DNA from 4 places in the Paenibacillus ottowii genome. Region 1 is predicted to be linked to each of the others. Evidence: a T-box and tRNA genes for the amino acid it is inferred to sense, from the RefSeq annotation. Region 1 holds a T-box; the other regions hold tRNA genes.
The links. The T-box of region 1 lies ahead of argS (arginine--tRNA ligase). A T-box ahead of a tRNA ligase gene usually reads a tRNA of that ligase, here a tRNA-Arg.

Region 1 (4,083 bases):
CGGGTAACCCGGAAAAAGTATCTACACCAGGCAAAAAGGATGTATACCGCATTGTGGATAAAAAGAAGGGGAGAGCTGTGGCTGATTATATTTCTTTCCCGGATGAAGAACGCCCGCGTAATGGTAAGCGCCTGAAGCTGTTTAACCCTTTGCATCCATATATGAAGAAGTATGTTGAAAATTACGAAGCTGTGCCGATGCTTGAACCTATTTTTATAAATGGACAGAAGGTATACGAGCTTCCTGAGCTGGACGAAATTCGTGCCTATCATGCTTCACAGCTGAAACTGTTTTGGCCAGAATATTTGCGGAAGCTGAACCCTGAAATTTATCGTGTAAATCTTAGCGAGAAGGTGTGGGAGCTGAAGCAAAAGCTGATTGACAGCTACATGCAGCCCGAAGTTGAAGAAAAGGAATAATGTAAAAGGCACCTCATCCACGTATGGGGTGCCTTTTTTGTGTCGGCGTGTGTGTGAAATAAGAGCTTATTTATATATTTCTCTCATCACATGTCGCAGCTCAGGGACAATAATACGTTCCATTGCCAAACGAACGGCTCCGCGGGAGCCAGGCATAGAAAACACAGCTGTTTGGCCCACAGTGCCCGCTACAGCCCGGCTTAATATAGCTGCTGATCCAATGTCCTCAGCAAAGCTTAAATAGCGGAAGATTTCACCAAAGCCAGGTAGTTCCTTATCCAGTAGAGAGGAGACAGCTTCATATGTAGTATCACGCGGAGAAATGCCAGTACCACCTGTTAAAAGTACAGCCTCGATCTCCTCATATGCCGCAGCTTCGGTTATCAACTGTCGGATACCTTCATATTCGTCCTTGACGATAACGTATCGAACAACCTTGTATCCATTCGTTTCTAGTAGTTCCTTGAGCAGTCGTCCCCCAGTATCTGTCTCCATGGTGCGTGTATCAGAGACGGTCACGACCATGCAGTTAACCTGCTGCGGAGATTCCCGCCGGTGCTCCTCTACCGATGTTATATTCATTACAATGTTCACTCCTTGATCAGTGGTTAGCATGCTCTTTTTTTACAATAGAGGAATGATTGACTGTATGCAAGTCAGAAACGATAGCAAAGAGTTATGTGATTAATATCCTTGCGCTTGCACCTTGGAATATAGTACACTTCCTTACATAAGTCGGGATTTTTTGGGTTTATTTTGTTGGAAGCGCGAACATCGAATGATTAATTTCAAGGTGTAGCGGGTAATAGTACAGCAGGATCAACAACTGGGAGGTAATCTAATATGAATCATTCATATCAAAAATGCGTGGATGCTTGCCTGGAATGTATGAACGCTTGCAATGTATGTTATGTAGCAAGTTTGAAGGAATATGATCTAGCTATGCTGCGTGAATGTATTCGAGTGAGCAGGGAATGCGCAGAGATATGTGGGTTTGCTGCTCAAATGTTGCAGCGTGGAACGGATTTTGCTGAGCAGATCTGTGAGCTATGCGCTAAAGCCTGTGAGGTATGTGTTGCTGAATGCAGTAAGCATTCCCATAATCATTGCAAACATTGTGCAGAAGCCTGCCGTCAGTGTGTTGAGGCTTGTCGCCAATTGGTGGCAGTGTAATTACATATACAGAACTAGTACCTGAAGAGGAAATAAAGGGTTGCTTTCTGCTAAATAGGTTTGTATAATGGTGGGAATTAACGTCAGGGAACGGGAGAGTAGCAACGGAACCGTGTCATTACAGCGAGCCGGAAGAGGTGGAAGCCGGTATGAGATCCGATGTGAAGCGCACCCAGGAGATGGTTGATCCAACGATAAAAAATTCTAGTAGGTCAGCCCGGCAGACACCGTTATTCGTCATTGGAGTGAAATCGCGATTGGTGTAAGCTAATTTTAACTACACCACCGATTTACGAAGAGTGGTACCGCGGGGATATCGAAGTTCTCGTCTCTTGATTATATCAAGAGACGAGGACTTTTTTTGTTAGATCCTATAAAAAGAAGGAGAGAGAAACATGTTGTTGATGATTGCTGCCCAAGCTATATTGGCTCATACGGGCTTGGAGGAGAAAGAAGTTTTATCTTTATTCGAGGTGCCTCCGCAGCCTGAATGGGGAGATGTGGCGTTTCCCTGTTTTGTGCTGGCTAAAAAGTTCCGAAAGTCTCCACAGCAAATTGCAATGGAATTAGCAGAGCTTGTAAGCCATGAAGCAGGTCTAACCGCTTCAGCTTCGGGTGCCTATGTAAATATTATATTGGATCGATCTGTTCATATTCCGACGGTGCTTGCTGAATTGAGCAAGACTGAATTTCTCAAGCCCAATATCGGAAATGGACAACGAGTCGTGATTGATATGTCCTCGCCCAATATTGCCAAACCCTTTGGTATCGGTCACCTTCGTTCTACTGTGATCGGTGCTGCCTTGTATCGCATACTTGGTGAAACCGGATATGTGCCGATTAGTGTCAATCATCTGGGAGATTGGGGAACACAATTTGGCAAGCAAATCGCAGCCTATAAAAGATGGGGAAATGAGGAGCAGCTACAACATGATCCGATTGGGGAATCGTTGAAGCTATATGTGCGTTTTCATCAGGAGGTCGAGAATGACCCGTCATTAGAGGATGAAGGCCGCGAGTGGTTCCGACGCTTGGAGCATGGGGATACTGAGGCTCAACAGCTATGGGAGTTTTTTGTTGAAGTCAGTCTAGGTGAATTTGACCGTATGTATCAACGTTTGAACATTTCGTTTGATCATGTATTGGGGGAAAGTTTTTACAATGATAAGATGCAGGCAGTTGTTGCCCGATTAAGGGCCAAAGGCTTGCTGGAGGAAAGCGATGGGGCGCTTGTAGTTCGTCTGGATGACGAACAGCTGCCGCCGTGTCTTATTTTGAAAAAGGACGGGACTACCATCTATCCCACCCGGGATCTAGCGACAGCGATTTATCGTCATGAAGTGATGAAGGCTGGTCGGCTGTTATATGTCGTTGGCGGAGAACAGAAGTTACATTTCCAACAGGTATTTGCGGTGCTAAAGCAGGCGGGAGAGACATGGGCCGAGCAATGTGAGCATGTACCGTTTGGTTTAATGCGGTTTGCGGGTAAAAAAATGTCCACAAGACGTGGCAAGGTGGTAAAACTGGAGGAAGTGCTGGATGAAGCTGTAACGCGTGCTCAAGCCATCATTGCAGAGAAGAATCCCAATTTGCTGGAACAAGAGGCAATAGCTGAAGACGTTGGTATCGGAGCGATTATTTTTGGTGATTTAAAAAATAACCGTCTGAATGAAGTGGATTTTTCATTGGAAGAGGCACTGACCTTTGAAGGTGAGACTGGACCTTATGTGCAGTATACCCATGCGCGCATACGCAGCCTTCTGGAGAAAGCTCGCGCTCGCGCGGATGTCGATTCTAATTCTAGTCACAACACCCTTGCCCAAGACGGTCATTCTCCTGATTTGCATATCGTTTCGGATGAAATGCTGGGTGACGCAGGCTGGGCACTGCTTAAACAGTTGGATCGCTATCACGGACAGCTGATACGTGCTGTTCAGCAACTGGAACCTTCGGTTATTGCAAGATTTGCAATAGATACGGCACAGGCGTTTAACCGTTTTTACGCTAAGGAAAGAATTGTCGATGGCGGACAATGGCGCCTTCAGTTGGCGGAGCAGACTGCGGATATGCTGGCAAGTACACTGCGACTTCTTGGGCTGAAAGCCCCTAACCGGATGTAAGCAGAAAGAAGCTGAACGGGTTACACTAATCGTAGGTTATTCCGTTGTTTTGCAACCAATTTGTGCATATTTGAAACATTTGATGGTTTTATGGCGTCCGTAAGTATAGAAGCATAGTAAACATGGAGGTGTTTCTCATGATCAAAAATAAAAGCGTGGCAGCTGCGCTGCTTGTCGTCTGCTCCTTGGCTGTGGCTACGTCGGCTTCTGCTTTTCGTGATATAAAGGGAGCTGAGCAGGAGAAGATCGTAAGTTCACTTCAGGACAAAGGAATCATTCAAGGGATAACCAAGGATAAGTTTGCACCAGATCAAACACTCACGTATGCACAAGGGGTACACATGGTTGTTCGTGCGATGGATCTTCAGGTT
Region 2 (4,083 bases), 1.4 Mb from region 1:
ACATGGCCAACCATACACTTTCAGTGAAATACCGCAATTTGGATAAAATCGGGCAGCTGCTGGATGAGGCTACAAACTCAGGAGCAAACAACGTAGATAATGTACAGTTTTCCGTTGAGGATCCTTCCACCTATGAGGAAGCGGCTATTGCAAAAGCGTTGGATAACGCTCAATCCAAAGCCAGTGCTGTAGCAAAATCAGCTAAACGCGGGTTAGGAGCTCTGGTGAATGTGACAGTGGACGGCGGGGAAGCTCAGGTTTATACACAACGTGAGAATGCCATGTCCAAATCGCTTATGGATATGAGTGGTGGAACACAGATTCAGTCCGGTCAAGTGACGGTGAAAGTCCAAGTATCAGCCCAGTATGAGATGAACTAGTATAGAACATTAAACGGAGCCGCAAGCACCTGCAACATTGCAGGATGACTTGTTGGCTTCTTTTGTCTATTGAAACCATTTTGTAATGAGTCTGTCATAGCTAATGGCTGTTAGGTGTACAGATTGAAATCAGTGAGTGTACAGATTGTAAACTACATACAACAGGGTATAGATATAATAAGAAAAGTGATCGAAGCACATAGATGATACAGATTTACAATGGGAGGAATACTTACGATGAACAAGCATACGAAAAAATGGGGCTCAGCTCTGCTAGCAGCGGGAATTTTAGCAGGGGTGACGGTTGTTCCCGTTTCCTATATTGAGGCAGCATCGACCAAGCAGTTAACAACTTCACAACAACCGGCAATCTCTATTCAATGGAATGGCAAAACATTAGCCACCAAAGGAATCCAGTTCAACGGGAACACGCTCCTTCCTGTGGCAGCCCTGCGCGACAGCTTGGGAATTCCGGTAAGCTATGACACCAAAGAAGCGGCATATACCGTGGGTAGTGGGTACAACAAACTCTATATCGTGGTCTCCTCCTCAGATGCCTATGGCAATGTGAACGGAATCATCACGCGTAGTATGGACGCCAAAATGATCGCCGGGAAGCTGTACATTCCTATGAGTCTGCTGAAAGACTATCTAGGTATCGATGCGCAGTGGAATGCAGCTCAGAAAACAGTAACATTAAATAAAAGTCAGCAAAATCCAATCACAATAGCATCTCAAACGCTTCCAGCTTCGAGTAATGCAAAGGTGTCTTATAAGATTAAGTACCCGCAAATCAGCGGGAGTCAACTGAATCCTGAGGCTCAACAGGCCATTAATAATGTGCTTAAAAAGCATGCAGAGGGAGTATTGGCAGCAGGCAAAAAGATGATGGCAGAGGGAGGGGCTACAACAGACAGACCGTATGAGTTTGGGAATGATTTTGCGATTGCCTATAACAAAGAGGGTATTCTGAGTGTGATTATGCAGGACTACTCGTATACAGGCGGCGCACATGGCATGACAGCACGTAAAGGATACACATTCTCGCTTGCTGATGGTAAGCTGCTGCAATTATCTGACGTATTAAAGGCAAATCCGAACTACAAAAAGTTCCTTAATGTTGATTTGAAGAAAAAGGTTGATGGGCTCCAGGGTGGAGAGGGTTTTGACAAATTTAAAGAGTTGGCAGCAGATCAGAATTTTTATGTGACCAACAGTGGCGTAACCATCGTGTTTGATTTGTACGAATATGCACCATACGCGTATGGAATTCCGGAGTTTACCTACTCGTTTGCTCAACTGCTGCCTCAGGGCGGAAAGCCCTTTGCGGGACAGACTCAATAAATGAATTATCTATATTAAAAATTAATAGTAAATAAAAAGGCTGCCTACTGGATATAAAAATCCTGAGGCAGCCTTCTTAATTACCAGCTATTCAGAGGTAAATTACTTTTCTTATACACCTTCTGGAGAGGAGCTAGTTAACACTTTATCAATAATACCGTATTCTTTGGCATCATCAGCGGACATGAAATAGTCACGGTCTGTGTCTTTTTCGATGCGTTCCAGTGGTTGACCTGTGCGATCTGCGAGAATGCGATTCAATTTGTCACGCATTTTCAAAATGCGACGGGCGCGAATTTCGATATCCGTTGCCTGTCCTTGTGCCCCACCCAGTGGTTGGTGAATCATAATTTCACTGTTTGGCAAGGCAAAACGTTTGCCCTTGGCACCTGCATTCAGCAAGAAAGCACCCATGGAAGCAGCCATACCTACACAAATTGTAGATACATCAGGTTTAATGTATTGCATCGTATCGAAAATGGCCATACCAGCTGTGATGGAACCGCCAGGACTGTTAATATACAAGTGAATGTCTTTTTCAGGATCTTCAGCAGCCAAAAACAGCATTTGTGCAATAATTGAGTTGGCTACAACGTCATTGACGTCCGAGCCCAACAAAATAATGCGATCCTTCAACAATCTGGAATAAATGTCATAGGCGCGTTCGCCGCGGTTACTTTGCTCTACTACCATAGGAACATAGCTCACGTCAAAAAACCTCCCTTAAATATCATTAGTGGATTTGGTGGATATGCCAAATTACATATCCCTTTTATAAACTGTTACCGTATTAACCACATGATAAACAATTTCAAACAAAAAGTCAAAGAAAGTCAAACTATTGATTAAAAAAAAGAGCACTTAGCGCTCTTGTTGGTTAAAAATATTATATGGAACAATTAGTCAATTGTATAAAATGGCGCGCCCGCGAGGAATCGAACCTCGATCTCAGGCTCCGGAGGCCTACGTCATATCCGTTGGACCACGGGCGCACAAATGAATCACAACAAGCAACCAACTAATTAATTGGAAACAAAGATGATTATATGATATACGGCATTGAATTGCAAGCTTTTATTACGTGCGCATATTCACATAAAAAGTTGAGAAATATAGGATCAGATAGACTTGCATGTGAAGCAAATATTGGTTAAGATAGACGTGGGACTTAAAAAGTTATCCCGGGACATTTTAAGACCAGTTAGAGATATAGCATAGAGATAGAACTTAGAAGTGTGCGGGAGTGGAAAGCATGCGAAAGATATTAGAAATACAGAAGCAGCTTCTGCCCGACCTCATGGATGTTTTGAAAAAAAGGTACACGATCCTGCATCAGATTATGTTGTCCGAAGTGATTGGACGCAGAACACTGGCAGCTTCACTGGACATGACCGAGCGCGTACTGCGCGCTGAGACCGATCTCCTTAAAGCGCAAGGGTTAATTGAGATTGAGAGTGTAGGCATGAAGGTGAGCAAAGCAGGACTGGATCTGCTAGAACAGCTGGAGCCGATAGCGAACAACTTGTTCGGCCTGTCCCAATTGGAGGATCAGATTCGTCAAGCCTATGGCTTGAGGAAGGTGGTTGTCGTTCCAGGGGATTCGGACGCTTCACCGTTAGCGAAGCAGGAACTGGGCCGTGCGGGCGCAAAGGCGCTGCTGAGTGTTATGGATGACGAGGACGTGGTCGCTGTAACAGGTGGCACGACGATTGCAGATGTAGCGGAACAACTGACATTACCTGCTAACGGCCCGCTTAAGGGTGGATGGTTCGTTCCGGCACGCGGAGGTTTGGGAGAGAGCATGGAAATGCAGGCAAATACAATTGCTTCCACGATGGCTCGCAAGGTCGGCGCTCAATACCGTCTGCTCCATGTACCGGATTTGCTCAGCAATCATGCTTACAACTCCTTGCTTGAGGATACGAATATTCAGGATATATTGAGCCTGATTCGAGAGAGTCGTATTATCATTCACGGGATAGGCAACGCCATAGCAATGGCCCACAGACGCAAGCTTGACCCTGAAACCTTTGCCCAGATCAGCAATGAGGGCGCGGTTGCCGAATCGTTTGGCTATTATTTTAACGAAGACGGCGTCGTTGTTCACAGAATGCTGACGCTTGGACTCCGATTGGAGGACATCAGGCGTACGGAGACGGTGCTGGGTGTGGCTGGAGGCAAGAGCAAGGCGGCTGCTATTCATGCAGTACTCCGTTTCGGGCAGGAAGACATTCTTGTCACCGACGAAGGCGCTGCTGCCGAGATTGTAAGCCGTTATTTAAGGAATTAATATGATTTTTTAATTGTGTTGTCTTGACGGGCTTTCGGGTCTGTCTTGAATATATAAAATTAAACTAAA
Region 3 (4,083 bases), 490 kb from region 1:
TTCTGAAAGGAAGGTACCGATTATGAGCGAAAATACCTTTGTATTTCCTACCACTTTTATGTGGGGAACTTCAACCTCTTCTTATCAAATTGAAGGTGCCACAAATGAGGGCGGCAGAACGCCCTCCATTTGGGATACTTTCTGTCAAATACCCGGGAAGGTAATCGAAGGGGATTGCGGAGATGTGGCTTGTGACCATTTTCACCGCTTTAAAGAAGACGTGCAATTAATGAAACAGCTTGGCTTTTTACATTATCGCTTTTCTGTGGCTTGGCCGCGCATTATGCCCGCGCCCGGCGTGGTTAACGAACAAGGGCTGCTCTTCTATGAGCATCTGCTGGATGAGCTTGAATCGGCCGGATTAATTCCGATGCTGACACTGTATCACTGGGATTTACCGCAGTGGATTGAGGACGAGGGTGGATGGACGCAGCGAGAGATTATCCAACATTTTAAAACGTATGCCTCTGTAATCATGGACCGATTTGGCGAGCGAATAAAATGGTGGAATACGATAAACGAGCCTTTTTGCGCCTCTATTTTGGGATATGGTACAGGAGAGCATGCCCCTGGTCATGAGAACTGGAGGGAAGCCTTTACTGCCGCCCATCATATTTTGATGTGTCATGGGATTGCCATCAATTTGCATAAGGAAAAAGGATTAACAGGTAAAATTGGCATTACGCTAAACATGGAACATGTGGATGCGGCTTCCGAGCGACCCGAGGATGTAGCCGCTGCCGTCAGAAGAGATGGCTTTATTAATCGTTGGTTTGCTGAGCCATTGTTTAACGGAAAGTACCCTGAAGATATGGTGGAATGGTACGGAACATATCTGAATGGATTGGATTTTGTACAGCCTGGTGATCTAGAGCTGATTCAGCAGCCGGGAGATTTTGTGGGCATTAACTATTATACCCGCAGCATCATTCGAGCAACTAACGACGCCTCATTGCTGCAAGTAGAGCAGGTTCACATGGAGGAGCCAGTAACAGACATGGGATGGGAGATTCACCCTGAATCCTTTTATAAGCTGCTGATGCGGATTGAGAAGGATTTTAGCAAGGGCTTACCCATTCTGATCACGGAAAATGGAGCAGCGATGAAGGATGAACTGGTGAATGGACAGATTGAGGATACCGGGCGTCAGCGCTATATTGAAGAGCATTTAAAGGCATGTCACCGCTTTATCCGGGAGGGAGGTCAGCTCAAGGGCTATTTTGTCTGGTCTTTCTTTGATAACTTTGAATGGGCCTGGGGATACAGCAAGCGTTTTGGTATTGTACATATCAATTACGAGACGCAGGAACGGACCCCCAAACAAAGTGCGCTGTGGTTCAAGCAAATGATGGCGAAGAACGGGTTTTAAACAGAAAACCAGATGCAAGTTAGCAATAGCTTCAAATTATGTAGGCCGTCATGCTGTAAAGCAGAGCATGACGGCTTTTTTTGTTTTATAAATCTTTGCGTCAGGTAGGGGATCTATGCAGAAAAATCTTGTAATTCCAATATGACAGGGCAGTGGTCACTGCCTGTAATATGGCAATCGATACTTGCATCTATTAATTGCGGACGAAGCCGCTCCGAGACGAGGAAGTAATCAATCCGCCAGCCGATATTCCGTTCCCTTACCTTTGGCATATAGGACCACCAGGAATAAACATCCGTCCGATCAGGATAAAAATATCTGAAGGTATCTATGAATCCGGCGGCGAGCAGCTGTGACATACGGTCTCGTTCCTCGGGCGTGAAGCCGGCATTTCCGTAGTTGGCTTTGGCATTCTTGAGATCGATCTCCTGATGAGCCACGTTCAGGTCTCCGCAAATGATGACAGGCTTCAGAGTGTCTAGTTGTTGCAGATAGTTGCGAAAACGGTCTTCCCATTCCAGCCTGTATGGCAATCGGGATAAGTCCCGTTTCGTATTCGGTGTGTATACATTGACAAGATAAAATTTTTCGAATTCCAGTGTAATCGTTCGACCCTCTGGCTCTTCATTTTCTTCAAGTCCATAATGCACAGAGAGCGGCTTGTTTTTGGTGAAAACAGCCGTACCGGAATATCCTTTTTTCTCAGCGTAATTCCAGTACTGCGAATATTCCTCCATGTTCTCCATAAGGATTTGTCCTTCTTGAAGCTTCGTTTCCTGTACGCAGAAAATATCAGCATTCGTTTCTTTTAGATAAGTATAAAATCCTTTGTTTACACAGGCTCTTAAACCATTTACATTCCAAGATATTAATTTCATTTGATTAAACTCCTTACTACTCCACGCGATCAAGCGGTGTAATGGTATATCTTCGATTAAAAGGCTGTCCCAGATAAGTGCTCGAACAGCACGACGGAAACAGCCTTTTCTACATAAAAATAGGTTGTAATACGATGATAGGTTTCAATGTTATAGGGGGCTTATTTTGCTAGAAAATAAAAAAAGCTTCCTAAATAGGAAGCTTCGGCTATACGTCCCAGGAGGGATTCGAACCCCCGACCGACGGCTTAGAAGGCCGTTGCTCTATCCAGCTGAGCTACTGGGACATAAAATTCAAGCGAAGATTAATATAACATATGGATGGAAAAGATTCAAGCCTTATTTTGCATATTTCGCTTACTCAGGCTCTACACTACATAAATTCAGGCTACACATCGTTTTTTTTGCCTTATATAAGGGTATGTTAGAATACAGGTGAATATGTTGAAGACGAGTAGTTGAACTTCGGCTGCTGTTTCCCATATAATCTACAAATACTTTAGCTTGCGGAGGAGAGGGGGTGCCTTGAAATAAAGGACTCCAAGGTGACGACAAAAGAAAATAATATCGTATTGTTTCCGAAGACCCTGGACTACTATCAAATCCAGCTCACGGTGATGCTTGAAAACGAACGTTATGGAGAAGCGATGGCAATGCTGCGTTTTTTGATGCAGTGTCAAGGGCAGGAGCAGAAACAATACGATGAATGGAATGCTCTATTACAATGGTTGGAAGCTGCTTTTCCACAGTACGCTGAGAGCGGGGCGGTAACGGACACTGTGGAAGAAGACGAAGTCAGTGAAGTTGAGCTGGCTCGCCGTCATGCGCGCTTTAAGCAGGAACAGGATGCAGGCTACGGTAACAAGCTCTTGCAGATGGCTATGGATCAACCGTTATCCGAACAGACGATACTAGCTTTGGAACAGCTATCCTATTTGGAACTGCCAGAGATCGACGATGCCTTGCTTCGCTGGATTACGGAACGGGAAATCCATCCTCTTCTCCAATTCCGTGTTCTGCAGACATTGAGACGTCGCGGAATGGAAGGAACGATAGAAATCAGACGTGGGGATGAAAAAGCGGAAATCGATATTGAAACGGTTCCGTTACAGCCGGGTGATTTTCCAGAGGCGATTATGCGTATTTTGGAACGGGTAGCCGATCAGACGGAAGTGCATGAGCCTACACTATTCTATTTTGCACAAGAGCTATGGTCACAGTTTGTGATGGCCGTGTACGGTACGAAAGATTACAGATCGATGTTGATCGAAGAGGACGGAATGCCGGATATTTGGGCAGCAGCTCTCCATCAGACAGTTTCGGAAAGTTTGAACGGGAATAATAGTGAAGAAGAAACTCGTGCTATATATGGCATTACAGATGCACTGCGCTTCCGTTTTGAGCAGGCGTATCGGTCAATGCGATTATTCGTAGCAGCGGGAATGAACACACCTTAATGACCGGAAACGTTTACCTGCTAAAGCATTCAAGGGCCGCTCTTGAAAAAGACAGTAATGTTAGATATACTATAATGGTTATTTTGTGTGCGTTGATTGTATTGAAAACTAAGTGAAGATTTTGTTGGAGGGGAAAGCATAAAATGAAAGCAACTTGGGAGAAAATAGAGAAGAACCTTGGGGTTCTTGAAGTTGAGGTAGACGCGGATCGTGTAGCCGCTGCACTCGACAAAGCTTTTAATAAAGTGGTTAAACAAGTAAGCGTACCAGGATTCCGTAAAGGTAAAGTGCCACGTCCTATCTTTGAAAAACGTTATGGCATTGAAAGTCTGTACCAGGATGCGATTGACTTCCTGTTGCCTGAAGCTTACAGCCAAGC
Region 4 (4,083 bases), 550 kb from region 1:
GCCTCTGGCATACAGATGCTCCAGCGCAAGCATATACCCCTGATACTGGTCCATAAATACAGATGGAATCGTCTCGATCTTCACACGCTGCCACGTCACAATTGGACCATATTTGGTGTAATGTTCAATCACACTCCACTCATTGACGCGAATCATACAGACCAAGGCGTCCAGTTGCTTTCTCCGCAACATTTCCAATGCTTCAAGCTCCCGTTCCTTTTCCCCATTCGTAATAAACAACGTTATATTAAAACCATGCTCCTGAGCATAGGTTGTAAATCCACGCACAAATAACCCCAAAGAATCATTAAAAGAAATCGAAATAATTCCTATGAGCTTGGTCATGCCCTTTTTTAATGAAACCGCATTCAAATTAGGGACATAATCCAGCTGGTCTATGACCTCCTGCACACGCTGCCTTGTCGGTTCACTTACGTATGGATGGTTATTAATGACACGGGACACCGTTGCCGAGGATACGCCCGCCAGCTTTGCAATTTCATGAATATTCGCCACATTTCTCACCTCGTTCTTTCTATTTTAGCATGTTCGGGTTAAGTATGTTCATGGTCTCGTCCTATAGTTGTCACCTTCCCTAAATAAGTTTTTTAAAAGCGCTTGACCTGTAATGCATTACAGGGATTACAGTGAAATTGTGCTTAAGAAAACGGTTTAAAAAACATACTTAGGAGGCACTAACTATGAAAAAAGGCATAAAAATTGCAACCATTGGTGGAGGCTCCAGCTATACACCTGAATTAGTAGAAGGCTTCATCAAACGCTATGCAGAGCTTCCCATTCGAGAATTATGGCTGGTAGATATTGAGGCAGGACGTGAAAAGCTGGAGATCGTGGGAGCCATGGCTCAACGGATGGTGAAGGCCGCTGGCATTGATTGTGAGGTACATTTGACGCTGGATCGCCGGGAAGCGTTGAAGGATGCCGATTTTGTCACGACTCAATTTCGGGTAGGCTTGCTAGAAGCCCGGATTAAAGATGAAAGCATCCCTTTAAAACACGGCATGATCGGTCAGGAAACCAATGGGGCCGGGGGCATGTTTAAAGCTTTTCGCACCATCCCCGTTATCCTCAGCATCGTTGAAGATATGAAAGAACTGTGTCCCAATGCATGGTTGATTAATTTCACCAACCCTGCGGGTATGGTTACTGAAGCGGTGCTTCGTTATGGTCAGTGGGATAAAGTTATCGGATTATGTAATGTTCCCATCGGCGCGATCAAGAGTGCATCAGCGGTGCTGGACAAACCGGAAGAAGAACTGTTCTTTAAGTTTGCAGGGATTAACCACCTGCATTGGCACAAAGTTTATGACAAAACCGGAGAAGAATTAACAGAGCAAGTCATCGAAGGACTGTACTCGCCTGGCGCAAAACCAGAGAAAGTCGTTGAAAATATTAAAAACATGCGCTTCCTGTATGATCAGGTTCGTCACTTGAAAATGCTGCCTTGTCCTTACCATCGGTATTACTACATGACCGATAACATGCTTAAGGAAGAATTAGAGGAGGCCAAAAACGAAGGAACTCGGGGACAAGTGGTCAAACGTCTGGAAGAAAGTCTGTTTGAACTGTACAAAGATCCGAATTTGGATTACAAGCCAGAGGAATTATCCAAACGTGGTGGTGCGCATTACAGCGATGCTGCCTGTGAGATCATCAATTCCATTTATAACAACAAAGGCACGTTGATGGTGGTCAGTACGCGCAATAATGGTGCAATTGATGACGTCCCTTATGATAGCGCCATCGAAGTAACCAGTGTCATTCGCGCACATGGTGCGGAGCCTGTAAACTTCGGCAAATTCCCGCCAGCACAGCGGGGTCTGCTGCAAGTCATGAAGGCGATGGAAGAGCTAACCATTGAGGCAGCGGTCACCGGTGACTATGCAACAGCACTGCAAGCCTTCACCCTGAATCCGCTCGTTCCAAGCGGGGATATTGCCCAAACTGTGCTGGATGAAATGCTGGAAGCACACAAAGAGCATTTGCCGCAATTTTTTGCTCATAAGGAAAAGGTGACAGTATAAAACCAGCCTTAATGTGGCTGGTAGAGATACAAAAAAGCTTCCTACATGTAGGAAGCTTTTGCTATACGTCCCAGGAGGGATACTCTCCCTACGGTCGAGACTGCGAAGTTTATGCTAACGATGCTTAGCTCCGACGTCCCCCCAAGGGGTTCTCATCCCACTGGAACACAAAAAATCTTCCTAATATTGAATTAGGAAGATTTTGCTATACGTCCCAGGAGGGATTCGAACCCCCGACCGACGGCTTAGAAGGCCGTTGCTCTATCCAGCTGAGCTACTGGGACAAAATGACAATCAATAAAACCTTATGTATTCAGTGCATTAATGATTATATCACATTTTGAGCAACTGTCAAAAGCATTTTTTCATTATATCGGAAAGCAGGCTGCAAAAGGAATCATTTGGACGCTAACGGGGTATTATGTACAAAGAGCTTGGTTAAAAAGGAGGGATTGATCGTGAGAGGTCTTTTGTCGTCACTTTGTTATTTCAGCATTTTTTTTGCACCTTTTCTGGTGCCGCTTATTGTGTGGATTGCAGTCCGGGATGATTATGTTCAGGGACATGCTAAGAAAGCCATCTTATCGCATATTTTCCCCATTATCGCGGCGATTCCACTAGTGTATTTTATTATAACGGCCAATCATGCAGGTTCGGTTATTGGGTTTGTACTGCTGTTCGTAGTGGTCTATCTCGGAGTTTTTGTCTATAACATTTACAAAGGGATCATGACGCTGCGTGAAGCAGCCTAAAAAAAGAAGCCTCCCGCATTCCGCAAAGTTACGGAAAAGGGGGCTTCTTCAGGATCATTTGTGAATGAGCAATTGTCGATTTTATGACTGTTTATTTATTACCAAAGCGTCTAGGACTTCTCCGCACCTCGTGTCTTACATTTTTCTCCATCACTTCTTCTGCAAACTCATTGTTATGAATATAACTGCTGCCTTTGTTTTTCTTATACTTCGCTTTGCCGTCTATGATTTCCCCCTCCTTTCACGCTGATCCAGCGATGGCGCTGGTGTCCAAATCAACAACAGCCGAGGTATAGCACACCATATTCTCATGCCCCAAACTCCTTGGCAAACTCTGTACTAAGCTCTCCATAGGAGAGCAATTCCCGTTTGAACTTATCCCGTTCCTCACCAGCGGTAATGTGCGTAGAGTCCGTAAAAGCCTTGTCTGTCACTTCCTCAAAGGCCGAGTGCAGATTATTGTCGTACCAATCCAGCTCCAGGTCGGCATCATTGCGGATGATCCGTACCATGTCATAGTCAGGCTGACCATCCTTCTGATTCGTGGCTGTGATATAAACCAGCAGCTCCGGGTCATCTGCGGCACCAGGACGTACTTCTACTTCAGCGCAGCGCACTCCGTCAAGTTCAGTGAAACGGCGGATTTTGGCATCCTTGATGTAGTACATTATCTCCCTCCTTCCTTGCAAGTAGACGGGTTGCCCCATCTGTAGTTTTCGGAACGGACAGACATTTTATGCTTCTTTTCGGCATATATACTGATGAACTGGGGATTTAGTTTTTGATTCATTCCAACACTGGATGAACACGACAAAGAGAGGATGAATAGACATGTGCGGAATTACAGGTTTCATACAGTGGAACGGAGACTTGATGCATCAATCTGAGCTACTGCTGAAAATGACGCAAACGCTCTCCGATCGCGGACCGGATGCTGCCGGTACCTGGATATCCAACCCGTGTGCTTTCGGACACCGAAGACTAAGCGTAATGGACCCGGAAAATGGGGCTCAGCCCATGATCCGGCAGCTTGAGGATATCACTTATACGATTGTATATAACGGGGAAATATATAACGCGCCTGAACTGAAAAAAGAGCTGCAACAGCGCGGACATTTTTTCCGTACACAATGCGACACAGAGGTACTGCTCGAATCCTATATCGAATGGGGCCCGGATTGTGTAGATCGGTTGAACGGGATTTTTGCATTTGCAGTCTGGGATAGTGAGCGGGAACAGGTATTTCTGGCACGGGATCGACTGGGAGTAAAGCCGTTATTTTATAG

Region 2: it has a tRNA-Arg gene. The T-box ahead of argS (arginine--tRNA ligase) is inferred to sense a tRNA for this amino acid. The anticodon was not compared.
Region 3: it has a tRNA-Arg gene. The T-box ahead of argS (arginine--tRNA ligase) is inferred to sense a tRNA for this amino acid. The anticodon was not compared.
Region 4: it has a tRNA-Arg gene. The T-box ahead of argS (arginine--tRNA ligase) is inferred to sense a tRNA for this amino acid. The anticodon was not compared.

The regions. Positions count from the first base shown of each region.
Region 1 covers NZ_CP191577.1:3,616,186-3,620,268, reverse strand. The annotation lists gene ACQQ6X_RS16775 (nicotinate phosphoribosyltransferase) at 1-419, shown strand, start outside; gene ACQQ6X_RS16770 (MogA/MoaB family molybdenum cofactor biosynthesis protein) at 486-1,001, opposite strand; gene ACQQ6X_RS16765 (four-helix bundle copper-binding protein) at 1,263-1,592, shown strand; T-box leader at 1,670-1,928, shown strand; gene argS (arginine--tRNA ligase) at 1,988-3,712, shown strand; gene ACQQ6X_RS16755 (S-layer homology domain-containing protein) at 3,850-4,083, shown strand, end outside.
Region 2 covers NZ_CP191577.1:4,985,225-4,989,307, forward strand. The annotation lists gene ACQQ6X_RS23235 (SIMPL domain-containing protein) at 1-380, shown strand, start outside; gene ACQQ6X_RS23240 (PdaC/SigV domain-containing protein) at 618-1,724, shown strand; gene clpP (ATP-dependent Clp endopeptidase proteolytic subunit ClpP) at 1,836-2,432, opposite strand; tRNA gene ACQQ6X_RS23250 (tRNA-Arg) at 2,642-2,716, opposite strand; gene ACQQ6X_RS23255 (sugar-binding transcriptional regulator) at 2,977-4,014, shown strand.
Region 3 covers NZ_CP191577.1:4,108,542-4,112,624, reverse strand. The annotation lists gene ACQQ6X_RS19115 (GH1 family beta-glucosidase) at 23-1,369, shown strand; gene ACQQ6X_RS19110 (exodeoxyribonuclease III) at 1,483-2,247, opposite strand; tRNA gene ACQQ6X_RS19105 (tRNA-Arg) at 2,461-2,534, opposite strand; gene ACQQ6X_RS19100 (hypothetical protein) at 2,793-3,704, shown strand; gene tig (trigger factor) at 3,848-4,083, shown strand, end outside.
Region 4 covers NZ_CP191577.1:4,164,879-4,168,961, forward strand. The annotation lists gene ACQQ6X_RS19330 (LacI family DNA-binding transcriptional regulator) at 1-516, opposite strand, end outside; gene ACQQ6X_RS19335 (6-phospho-beta-glucosidase) at 702-2,045, shown strand; tRNA gene ACQQ6X_RS19340 (tRNA-Arg) at 2,256-2,329, opposite strand; gene ACQQ6X_RS19345 (DUF4870 domain-containing protein) at 2,504-2,797, shown strand; gene ACQQ6X_RS19350 (hypothetical protein) at 3,106-3,465, opposite strand; gene asnB (asparagine synthase (glutamine-hydrolyzing)) at 3,629-4,083, shown strand, end outside.